3 regions of the Alteromonas sp. S167 genome follow, and region 3 is predicted to be linked to each of the others. Evidence: predicted binding sites of a transcription regulator. Region 3 holds the regulator's gene; each other region holds the start of a gene.

Region 1 (3,284 bases), on a different contig from region 3:
GCAATCGCAGGTTATTTGTTATTTTCCTCTGCTAGTTTAGACGTCCATGTTCCGATCACGGTTTCAGCTGCTTTATTAATAAGTGGTATCGTTACTCCCTGGTTAGCATCACTTATTCAAAGTCCATCTTCCTCAGATGTGCGCGATCAAACAAATGAAGGATCAGTAGAAACACTTTATGTTGGTAACTTACCCTATCGCGCAAATGAAAACGCGGTTAAAGATTACTTTAGTGATTTCATCCAAGTTCAATCAGTTCGCCTGATGAAGGATCGTAAAACAGGAAAGAGAAAAGGTTACGGCTTTATAGAAGTTGTTACTAACGATCTTAATTCAGTCATTGAGAAAACAAACGACTCAATCTTTCAGGAGCGAACCCTCAAGGTTCGACCCGCTAAAGATAAAGTTGAACACGCCTAAATAAAAAGCCCGGTTAATACCGGGCTTTTTATTAGTTACTCTATTTACTAACATGCTCATATTACGCGTTATTTGGCTTGTCCGACGTTTGCTCAGTGCTGTCAGCCTGTGGAAGTCCCGCTAGTAATGTCTGATTAAACGAATGGAAGCGGTTTATTGCACTTACTAGGTCAGGCACCTGAACATCTTCCATATTACTAATTAGGCCACCAATTAACGCATTGTAATCTTCATTACTGTTCAAAGTCTTTTCGGCGTTAACAAACGTTCCCATCATCTTATCTAAATATTGAGAGATAGGACTTACTACATTACCAAACTTCGACTTATCGCTTTTCTCGTCATTATAATGTTGAATGCCTTCATAGGTCTTCAGCACCTCAGATTGTGTCGTTCTATTAAGGTTAAGCGCATAGCCAACTAATTCTTTATCATCAAAGCCTAGACTCAGCGCTTCTTCAAACGCTTTATCTATGTCACCACTATAAAATGTATCGGCAAGATCCTGCACCTGCCCTACTAAGTCAGCAATTGAATTTAGCTCGTCTTCATCAAGCTCGCCTTTCAAAGAAAAACTAATTCCGCTCTTCTCATAATATTGGTACGACGTAGTTTGTTGCGCGGCTACTGAATAGGCTGGTGCGTTTTGTCCTTCAGCATTCTCACCGTTGCTGCTCACAGTATTAGCTTTGTTCTCAGCAACAAAAGATAACTGCTGTGAAGCCTGAAAAGATCGCAAACTTTCAAAACTGAATGTTACTTCATCGCCATCTTTGGTTCTGATCAAAAGATTTCCCGATCTTTCATCAGAAGCCGCTACTGCGTTAAGGGCTGAAAGAGAGACCGCGTTAGGTGACTGTCGGCCGAATATATCAGTTTCTAAATCGTCAATTCCCGTATCAATAAGATCGCGGCTTTTTGTCATGCCCTGCTCTATCTCTTCATTCATAAAGCCAGCTAAGTCTTTTTCGGCCATCGCAAACCCACGGCTTACACCTTCTCTGGCCTGACTAAATAAACCGCTAAGCTTCTCGTCATTCGCACCACCATTTGCCGCGCCACGAATTACACCACCAACGAATTTCAAAACATTTCTCGCCACTTTCTCGAAATCAAAAAGGCTTGCCGGTTTGTCTTCAATACTTTTTGCTTTTACGTCTTGAGGCTTTTGACCGTCAAGCTCAAGTGTTTGACTAAGGCTGCTACTTACTACCTTAAGACCAATACTGGTTTGGCTACTAGACATAGTAACTTGTGCGGCCTGCTGTTTGCTGAATTCAGCTGCTTGCTGTAGCCCATCTTGCTGAAGCTGCTTTTTAAGCGCTTCGTTCGGGTGAACTGTTGCCTTTTGATCCGCCTTCGTCTCACCCATGAAAGCTTTAATTTGACCCACGTTCATAATCTGATCCTCACTATCCTCAACCAATATATCGGCAAAGAATCAATTTTGTTTAATTTTAATACACCTTTTTAATAAATGTAGAGATACCAAGGAATAACGCTAAACATGGCGTTCGCTAGTTGCAGATATTTTACAACCCACTACAATTCGCGACCTGTGCTCAAAAGCACGGCAATGTTTCTGAAGTATAGCGATGGAGAAAGGCATGAGCACAACCAGTCAAACTGACTATCAATCACAATTAGATGAAAAGGTAGAACGTCTTTCTGCGCTACTTTCACCATTTAAAGCGCCAGCGCTTGAGGTGTTTCCTTCTGCACCGATGCATTACCGTATGCGAGCGGAGTTTCGTGTATGGCATGAAGGTGATGATCTTTATCACATTATGTTCAACCAAGAGACAAAGGAAAAATACAGAGTTGATACTTTTCCACCAGCATGTGAAACCATTAATAAAGCAATGGCTGAACTGCTTGCGTTGATTAAACCGAATGATGTGCTTAGAAAGAAGCTGTTCCAAATTGATTATTTGTCTGCACTGTCTGAAGAGTTGGTGATTAGCCTACTTTACCATCGCCAGCTTGATGACGAATGGGAAGAACAAGCGCGTAAACTTAAAGCGCAATTAGAGACGACTTTCACGAAGGTAAATATCATTGGCCGCGCGCGAAAACAAAAACGCATTATCGACAACGATTTTGTCATTGAAAAGCTGCCTGTAAACGGTAAAGAGTTTATTTTCAAACACATTGAAAATAGCTTCACGCAACCAAATGCTAACGTTAACTGTAAAATGATTGAATGGGCACTCAATTGTGTTAAGCCCTTATCGGGCGACTTGCTGGAAATGTATTGCGGCGCAGGCAACTTCTCGTTACCACTCGCTATGCACTTCGATAATGTAATAGGCACTGAAATAGCGAAGCCTTCAGTACAAGCGGCTCAGTTTAATATTGAGCAAAATGCGCTTGATAATGTGAAAATTGTAAGGCTTGCTGCGGAAGAATTCACTCAAGCGATGAAAGGTGAACGTACGTTCAGTCGTCTTGAAGGCATTTCCCTAGAAGACTATAACTTTACCACAGTGCTTGTTGACCCACCGCGCGCAGGATTAGACACTGAGTCTTTAAAAATGATTCAGGATTACGACAACATTGTGTACATATCATGTAACCCTGAAACACTCGCCGACAACCTTAATTTGTTATGTGAAACACACAGCATTGCTAATGCCGCATTATTTGACCAGTTCCCTTTTACTCATCATGTTGAAGCCGGTGTTTTATTAACGCGTAAGCGTTAACAGATAGAAAATAAGAAAGAGGCGCTATAAGCGCCTCTTATCGTGCATTCTTGCTTTGTATCGCACTATTTTTTTCGCACCAAGCGATTGAAGCCGTAATAAACTAGCTTTTTGCATTCGTAGCAAAAGCGCCAATCTGGACATAACGTAGCTGCATTT
Region 2 (3,284 bases), on a different contig from region 3:
TTGCGCAAGCGCAAGCGTAGGATAATGTTGGAGGTCTAAACTCATTAATTTGTTATCTTTTTCAACATGGCGCGTGGCTAGTGGTCTCGTTTTACCAGTAGCTCGCTAAACGCAATTAAACTTTCTGTATTGTAGGGTAAACGTGACAAGGCTTGAAGTGCATTATTATGAAGCTTGTCTAATTCTTTCTTTGCACCTTCAAGTCCAAGCTTGGCAGGAAACGTATTTTTACCCAATGCTTCATCTGACCCTGCGGGTTTTCCTAGTTGCTCACTGCTGCCTTCCACATCTAGAATGTCATCTTGAACCTGAAAAGCCAGCCCAATATCGGTAGCGAATGCCATTAAATCTGTGCGTGTTGCATCAGTTAGCGACTCGCATACCGTTGCAACCATTTCCACACACGCTTTCAAAAGGGCACCTGTTTTTAATTTGTGCAGAGTTTTTAACTCTTCAAGCGATATGGTTTTACCTGTACTGGCAAGGTCGATGGCTTGACCACCACACATACCTGCATAACCCGCACTTTTCGCAAGTATGGAAAGAAGCCTCACGCGTTGTGATTGTGCGTAATCACTTAAAGGTGCGTCGGCAAGTACGCTAAAAGCCAAAGATTGTAGCGCATCACCAGCCAAAATAGCGGTAGCTTCATCAAATGCAATATGACACGTTGGTTTACCGCGACGTAAATCATCATCATCCATTGCGGGCAAATCATCATGTACCAGCGAGTAAGCATGGATACATTCAATAGCCATACTAATAGCCATTTGGTCTTTTTTGGGAATATCTAGTGTGTTACCGACTACCTGTACTAGAAGGGGGCGCATGCGCTTGCCGCCTGCTAACAGCGCGTGACGCATGGCATCTTTTAGTCGCGGTGCATAGTGAGGTAAATCGTCGATTAACGTAAGCAAAGATGCATCAGTTTGTGCTTTCACTTGCTGATGCAAATCAGAAAAATTCATAAGGTACCTGTTGGAAGTGAGTTACCGATTTAGGGTTGTTCACTTTCTGGAAGCGTTTGAAGTGTTTCTTCACCTTGGTTGCTAAGCAATATTTTCACTTTCTGCTCGGCACTTTCAAGGGACTGTTGGCCTTGACGGGAAAGCGCGATGCCGCGTTCAAACTTCTCTAGCGCTTTGTTTAAGGGCAAGTCACCGTTCTCCATTTCATTAACGATGGTCTCAAGCTCTGACAACGTTTCTTCAAAAGACGGACTTTCAGTTTCCTTCGTCATAAAAATTACTCAATATCTTCGCCAAAATACATGTATGGCGCACATTAACCGAGGGTTGCGTAGGGGTCAAATGGTTTGTCTGTATATTCCCAATATGCACAAAGGGTAAGACGAAAATTCATACCATTTACAACGCATTTTAAACTCAGGGCTGCATTTTAGTTGCTAGAAAAGTAAATGTGCTATATTCGATGTATTGTGAGGTTTTGCATTTAAACTGTCTTAAAAAGACAGAAAGCGTCATGGCAGCATTGTTCAAAAATATCCAATAAATGTGATATTTTTCAATAATGTTGTTTTAGTATTTTAATATAATGCCGATAGACTATTTGAATAACAGCAGCATTGTCTGAGCATAAATGGGGAAGAGTGAGTGGATTTAGCAACCGTCATTGGTATGTTGGGCGCCATCGGGTTCATTGTAATGGCCATGATATTAGGCGGCAGCTTAAGCATGTTTATCGACGTGCAATCAATACTAATTGTATTTGGTGGAACTCTATTTGTTGTCTTATCTCAGTTTACATTAGGCCAGTTTTTCGGAGCAGGTAAGGTTGCGGGTAAGGCCTTTATGTTCAAAATCGAGTCGCCCGAAGAACTTATCGAGAAAATAGTCGAAATGGCGGATGCTGCTCGTAAAGGCGGATTCCTTGCGTTAGAAGAAGCTGAAATTTCAAATGAGTTCATGCAAAAAGGCGTGGACATGCTGGTTGATGGGCACGATATAGAAGTCGTGCGTGAAACCTTATCAAAAGATATTTCCATGACGACCGAGCGACACGACTTTGGAGCATCAATTTTCAAAGGTATGGGTGACGTTGCTCCAGCGATGGGAATGATTGGTACGCTAATTGGTTTGGTTGCCATGCTATCAAACATGGACGACCCAAAAGCTATCGGGCCTGCAATGGCTGTAGCACTTCTTACAACGCTTTACGGCGCATTCTTTGCCAACGTGGTTTGTCTTCCAATTGCATTTAAACTGGCTGTGCGTGCAGGTGAAGAAAAGCTGAATCAAAGTTTGGTACTGGATGGCATAGTAGGTATTGCTGATGGGCAAAACCCGCGTGTCATTGAAGGTGTGTTAAAGAACTACCTTGCGGCCAGTAAGCGCGGCGCTGCAGAGGAAGAATAATGGCAGAAGAAGAATGCCCAAAATGCCCCCCCGAGGGGCTCCCTGCTTGGATGGGAACCTTTGCAGACCTTATGTCTCTGCTTATGTGCTTCTTCGTACTTTTATTGTCATTTTCAGAAATGGATGTGCTTAAGTTTAAGCAAATAGCAGGGTCCATGAAATTCGCATTTGGTGTGCAAAATAAAATTGAAGTAAAAGACATACCAAAGGGCACAAGCGTTATTGCTATGGAGTTTCGCCCAGGCAGACCCGACCCCACGCCCATTGAATCTATTCAACAACAAACTATTGATATGACACAGCAGATGCTTGAGTTTCAAGCCGGTGACGAGGACTCTGCTGGCGGTCGTCAAAAACAACGCGGTGAACAACGGGGTGGTCAATCGCAACAAACCGCCAGTGAGTCATCATCGTCAGCACCGCAAAGTAGCGAAGAATCTGAAACGGCTGAGTTAATGAAGAAAGTAGCCCAGCAGCTTCAAAAAGAAATATTAGATGGTTCAATTGAAATGGAGTCGTTAGGACAACAGCTCACAATTCGAATAAGAGAAAATGGTTCATTTTCTGCGGGCTCTGCATTTCTGCAACCGCAATTTCAGCCCGTGTTGAGAAAAATAGGCGGCATACTAGCTGAAGTGCCTGGTGAGATAGAAATTTCAGGTCATAGCGACGGACAACATATTGCCAATGAATTGTATCGCTCAAACTGGGATTTATCTTCGCAGCGTGCTGTAGCAGTAGCAGAGGCAATGCGTACTGCACCAGGCTTTGATGAAAGCCGTATGTCGGTTGTTGGTAAAGCCGATACTAACCCAATTGTTGAGAATGCCACGTCATCTGCTGATCGCGCAAAAAATAGGCGCGTAGAAATAAACATTAATCAAGGTAAGCCAATGCTGTCTCAGCCAA
Region 3 (3,284 bases):
ACAATTTGACAACGGCCAAATGCCAAAGGTAAAAAAATATTTGGTAGCACAGGCCAATACACAATATCCTGCACTTCAGAGAATAATTGCTGCTTATGATGACATTGAACTAAGTGGCTGTATTTTCACAAAGTTAGATGAGTGCTACTCTTTAGGAGAGGTGCTAAGTGCGGCGGTAGAGTACCAATTACCGGTTAGTTATGTCACCGATGGTCAGAAAGTACCTGAAGACATTAAGATTGCAGAAGCGAAATCTTTAGTTTCCGCTGCTGCAAAGCTTTATAAAAAGTACGGTTTGAATCATACTAGTGCTAACAACGCCATTAAAACAGCATAAGCAGTATGATTGACGACCAAGCGAGTAGCTTAAGAAAAATGAAGCAATCACGGTTAATCAAAGTTATTGCCGTCACCGGAGGTAAAGGTGGCGTCGGTAAAACAAATATCACGCTTAACACTGCCATTGCCATGGCAAAGCAGGGTAAGCGAGTGATGGTTCTCGATGCAGACTTAGGTCTTGCAAACGTAGATGTCATGTTGGGCTTAAGAGTTGAGAAAAACCTTTCTCATGTACTTTCTGGTGAATGCACACTAGATGAAGTACTTGTCACAGGCCCTCATGGGATAAAAATTGCCCCTGCAACGTCGGGTACGCAGTCTATGGCAGAGCTATCGCCAACACAGCATGCAGGGCTTATTCGCGCCTTCAGCGAACTGCGCTCGCAAATAGATGTGCTTATCGTTGATACCGCCGCGGGTATCTCAGACATGGTGTTGAGCTTTTCAAAAGCGTCGCAAGATATCATGGTAGTGGTGTGTGATGAACCTACATCGCTAACCGATGCCTACGCACTGATTAAAATACTAAATCGTGAGCACGGCGTGTTCCGCTTTAAAGTTGTTGCCAACATGGTGCGTGATATTCGCGAAGGGCAAGAGCTATTTAGCAAGTTAAGTAAGGTTACAGGGCGCTTTTTAGATGTTGCACTAGAATTAGTAGCAACGGTGCCGTTTGACGAAAATATTCGCAAGGCGGTAAGAAAGCAAACCGCTATTGTTGATGCGTACCCAAGTTCACCGGCAGCGGTGGCTGTTACGCAACTTGCCAATAAAGCATTGTCGTGGCCAATTCCGGCGCAACCGGGTGGTCATTTAGAGTTCTTTATTGAACAATTAATTGCAGATAAAGCAGTAGGAAGTCAGCGTTGAATAGCAAGGCAGCCGCTTATCAACAACAAACCGATAAGTCGCAGTTAGTTGAAAGACATGCGCCTTTGGTTAAGCGTATTGCCCATCACTTGATGGCGCGTCTGCCTGCTAGTGTTCTTGTCGATGACTTAATCCAGTCTGGCATGATTGGGTTGCTAGAAGCCGCGAGAAATTTCGACGGCTCCAAAGGTGCTAGTTTTGAAACGTTTGCGGGTATTCGTATTCGCGGCGCAATGTTAGATGAAATTCGTAAAGGTGACTGGACGCCTCGCTCGGTGCATAGAAACGGCCGAGCTATTACCGAGGCAATATCGCAAGTAGAAAGCGAAACCGGTCGCGATGCACGAGATTCTGATATTGCTGCTAAGCTAAATGTAAGCTTGCAGGATTATCACCAAATGCTCAATGAAGTAAATGCTGGCAAGTTAGTGGGTATTGAAGATTTGGGTGTTTCTGAAGACGTCATTACTACCGAACAAAACAAAGGTAGCGACGCGCCTTTAGAAGATTTAATGCAGGGCGCCTTCCAGAAGGCGTTAGCGCATGCAATAACAACACTACCTGAACGAGAAGCGATTGTGCTCTCGTTGTACTATGATGAAGAATTGAATCTTCGAGAAATAGGTGAAGTGCTCGATGTTAGTGAATCGAGAGTGAGTCAAATTCACAGCCAGGCCATGTTAAAACTCAAATCACGAATGAAATCGTGGCAAGCTGACGAAGAATAGATATTAATAACAATTAACCCCTCACTGGAGGCTATTTTGGATAAAAGCATGAAGATTCTTGTGGTTGATGATTTTTCTACCATGAGACGTATCATCAAAAACCTACTTAAAGATTTGGGTTTCTCCAACATCCAGGAAGCGGATGACGGCAGTACTGCGTTACCTATGCTACAGCAGGGTGACTTTGATTTTGTCGTTACCGATTGGAATATGCCCGGTATGCAAGGTATTGACCTTTTGCGTGCTATCCGTGCCGACGACAAGCTTAAGCACCTTCCTGTATTGATGGTGACTGCGGAAGCGAAGAAAGAGCAAATCGTTGCTGCAGCACAAGCAGGCGTGAACGGCTACGTCGTTAAACCGTTTACAGCGGCTACACTTAAAGAAAAATTAGACAAAATCTTCGAACGTTTAGGTTGATCCAGACGCTCACCAGAAAAACGAGGTTTACTGGATGACAACGAATGTAAACGTTCCTATATCGCTAGAAGAAGCTAAACAGCTTGTTGCATATCTTGAAGAAGGTGACAACGAGTCTGCTAATGCGCTTCTTGAAGCAGCGTCAATGAAAGAAAATGTTGAACTGTTTGCTGAAGTAGGAAAGCTAACGCGTCAACTTCACGACGCACTAAATAATTTTCAAATTGACGACCGCATCAAGAATCTTGCCACTGACGATATTCCCGATGCGCAGTCCCGCCTTACGTACGTAATTGAAGAAACTGAAAAAGCTGCTAATACTACTATGGATGCTGTTGAAGCAAGTATGCCAATAGCCGAAGGTATTGCCGAAGGCATTGAGAAAGTTATGCCTGAGTGGAAAAAGCTTATGAACCGCCAAATAGAACTGGGCGAGTTTAAGGTGCTTTGTGCAGATTTGGATAAATTACTTGAAGACAGTGCGGATCAGGCAACTAAACTTACACAGCTACTTACCGAAGTGCTGATGGCGCAAGGATACCAAGACCTTACGGGGCAGGTAATTCGTCGTGTAATCGACTTGGTTAAAGAAGTGGAAGATAGCTTAGTGAACATGTTAACCATGTTCGGAGAGCGTGATGGTGCAGAACAAATTAAATCTTCTAGCGTTAAGGCCGATAAAGTTGATGGTGTAGAGGCAGAGGGCCCAATCATCGATGCCGACCAACGTGATGACGTTGTTTCTGGCCAAGATGATGTTGATGATCTTCTGTCTAGCTTAGGTTTTTAGGGGAGCGGGCGCATGTCGTTTGATGTTGACGAGGATATATTACAGGACTTTCTAGTAGAAGCTGGAGAGATACTTGAACAATTACAAGAACAGCTCGTTGATCTTGAGAACAATCCTGAAGATGCGGATTTGCTAAA

What was found. The regulator FliA, encoded in region 3, starts transcription of late flagellar genes. The targets are predictions, from matches to a motif close to CTAAAGNTNNNNNNNNNNNNGCCGATA.
Region 1: a site for FliA is predicted at 1,849-1,875, ahead of V7R35_RS16635 (DUF5610 domain-containing protein). Genes of this name have one in related genera too.
Region 2: a site for FliA is predicted at 1,537-1,563, ahead of pomA (flagellar motor protein PomA). Genes of this name have one in related genera too.

Annotation. Positions count from the first base shown of each region.
Region 1 is NZ_JAZETR010000013.1:425-3,708, forward strand. Features, by position in the region: gene V7R35_RS16630 (RNA recognition motif domain-containing protein) at 1-420, shown strand, start outside; gene V7R35_RS16635 (DUF5610 domain-containing protein) at 482-1,819, opposite strand; gene trmA (tRNA (uridine(54)-C5)-methyltransferase TrmA) at 2,028-3,125, shown strand; gene fabR (HTH-type transcriptional repressor FabR) at 3,229-3,284, opposite strand, start outside.
Region 2 is NZ_JAZETR010000002.1:20,401-23,684, reverse strand. Features, by position in the region: gene dxs (1-deoxy-D-xylulose-5-phosphate synthase) at 1-45, opposite strand, end outside; gene V7R35_RS03320 (farnesyl diphosphate synthase) at 78-968, opposite strand; gene xseB (exodeoxyribonuclease VII small subunit) at 998-1,240, opposite strand; gene pomA (flagellar motor protein PomA) at 1,614-2,375, shown strand; gene V7R35_RS03305 (flagellar motor protein MotB) at 2,375-3,284, shown strand, end outside.
Region 3 is NZ_JAZETR010000001.1:330,355-333,638, forward strand. Features, by position in the region: gene flhF (flagellar biosynthesis protein FlhF) at 1-337, shown strand, start outside; gene V7R35_RS01355 (MinD/ParA family protein) at 343-1,209, shown strand; gene V7R35_RS01360 (RNA polymerase sigma factor FliA) at 1,206-1,937, shown strand; gene cheY (chemotaxis response regulator CheY) at 1,974-2,357, shown strand; gene V7R35_RS01370 (protein phosphatase CheZ) at 2,392-3,147, shown strand; gene V7R35_RS01375 (chemotaxis protein CheA) at 3,160-3,284, shown strand, end outside.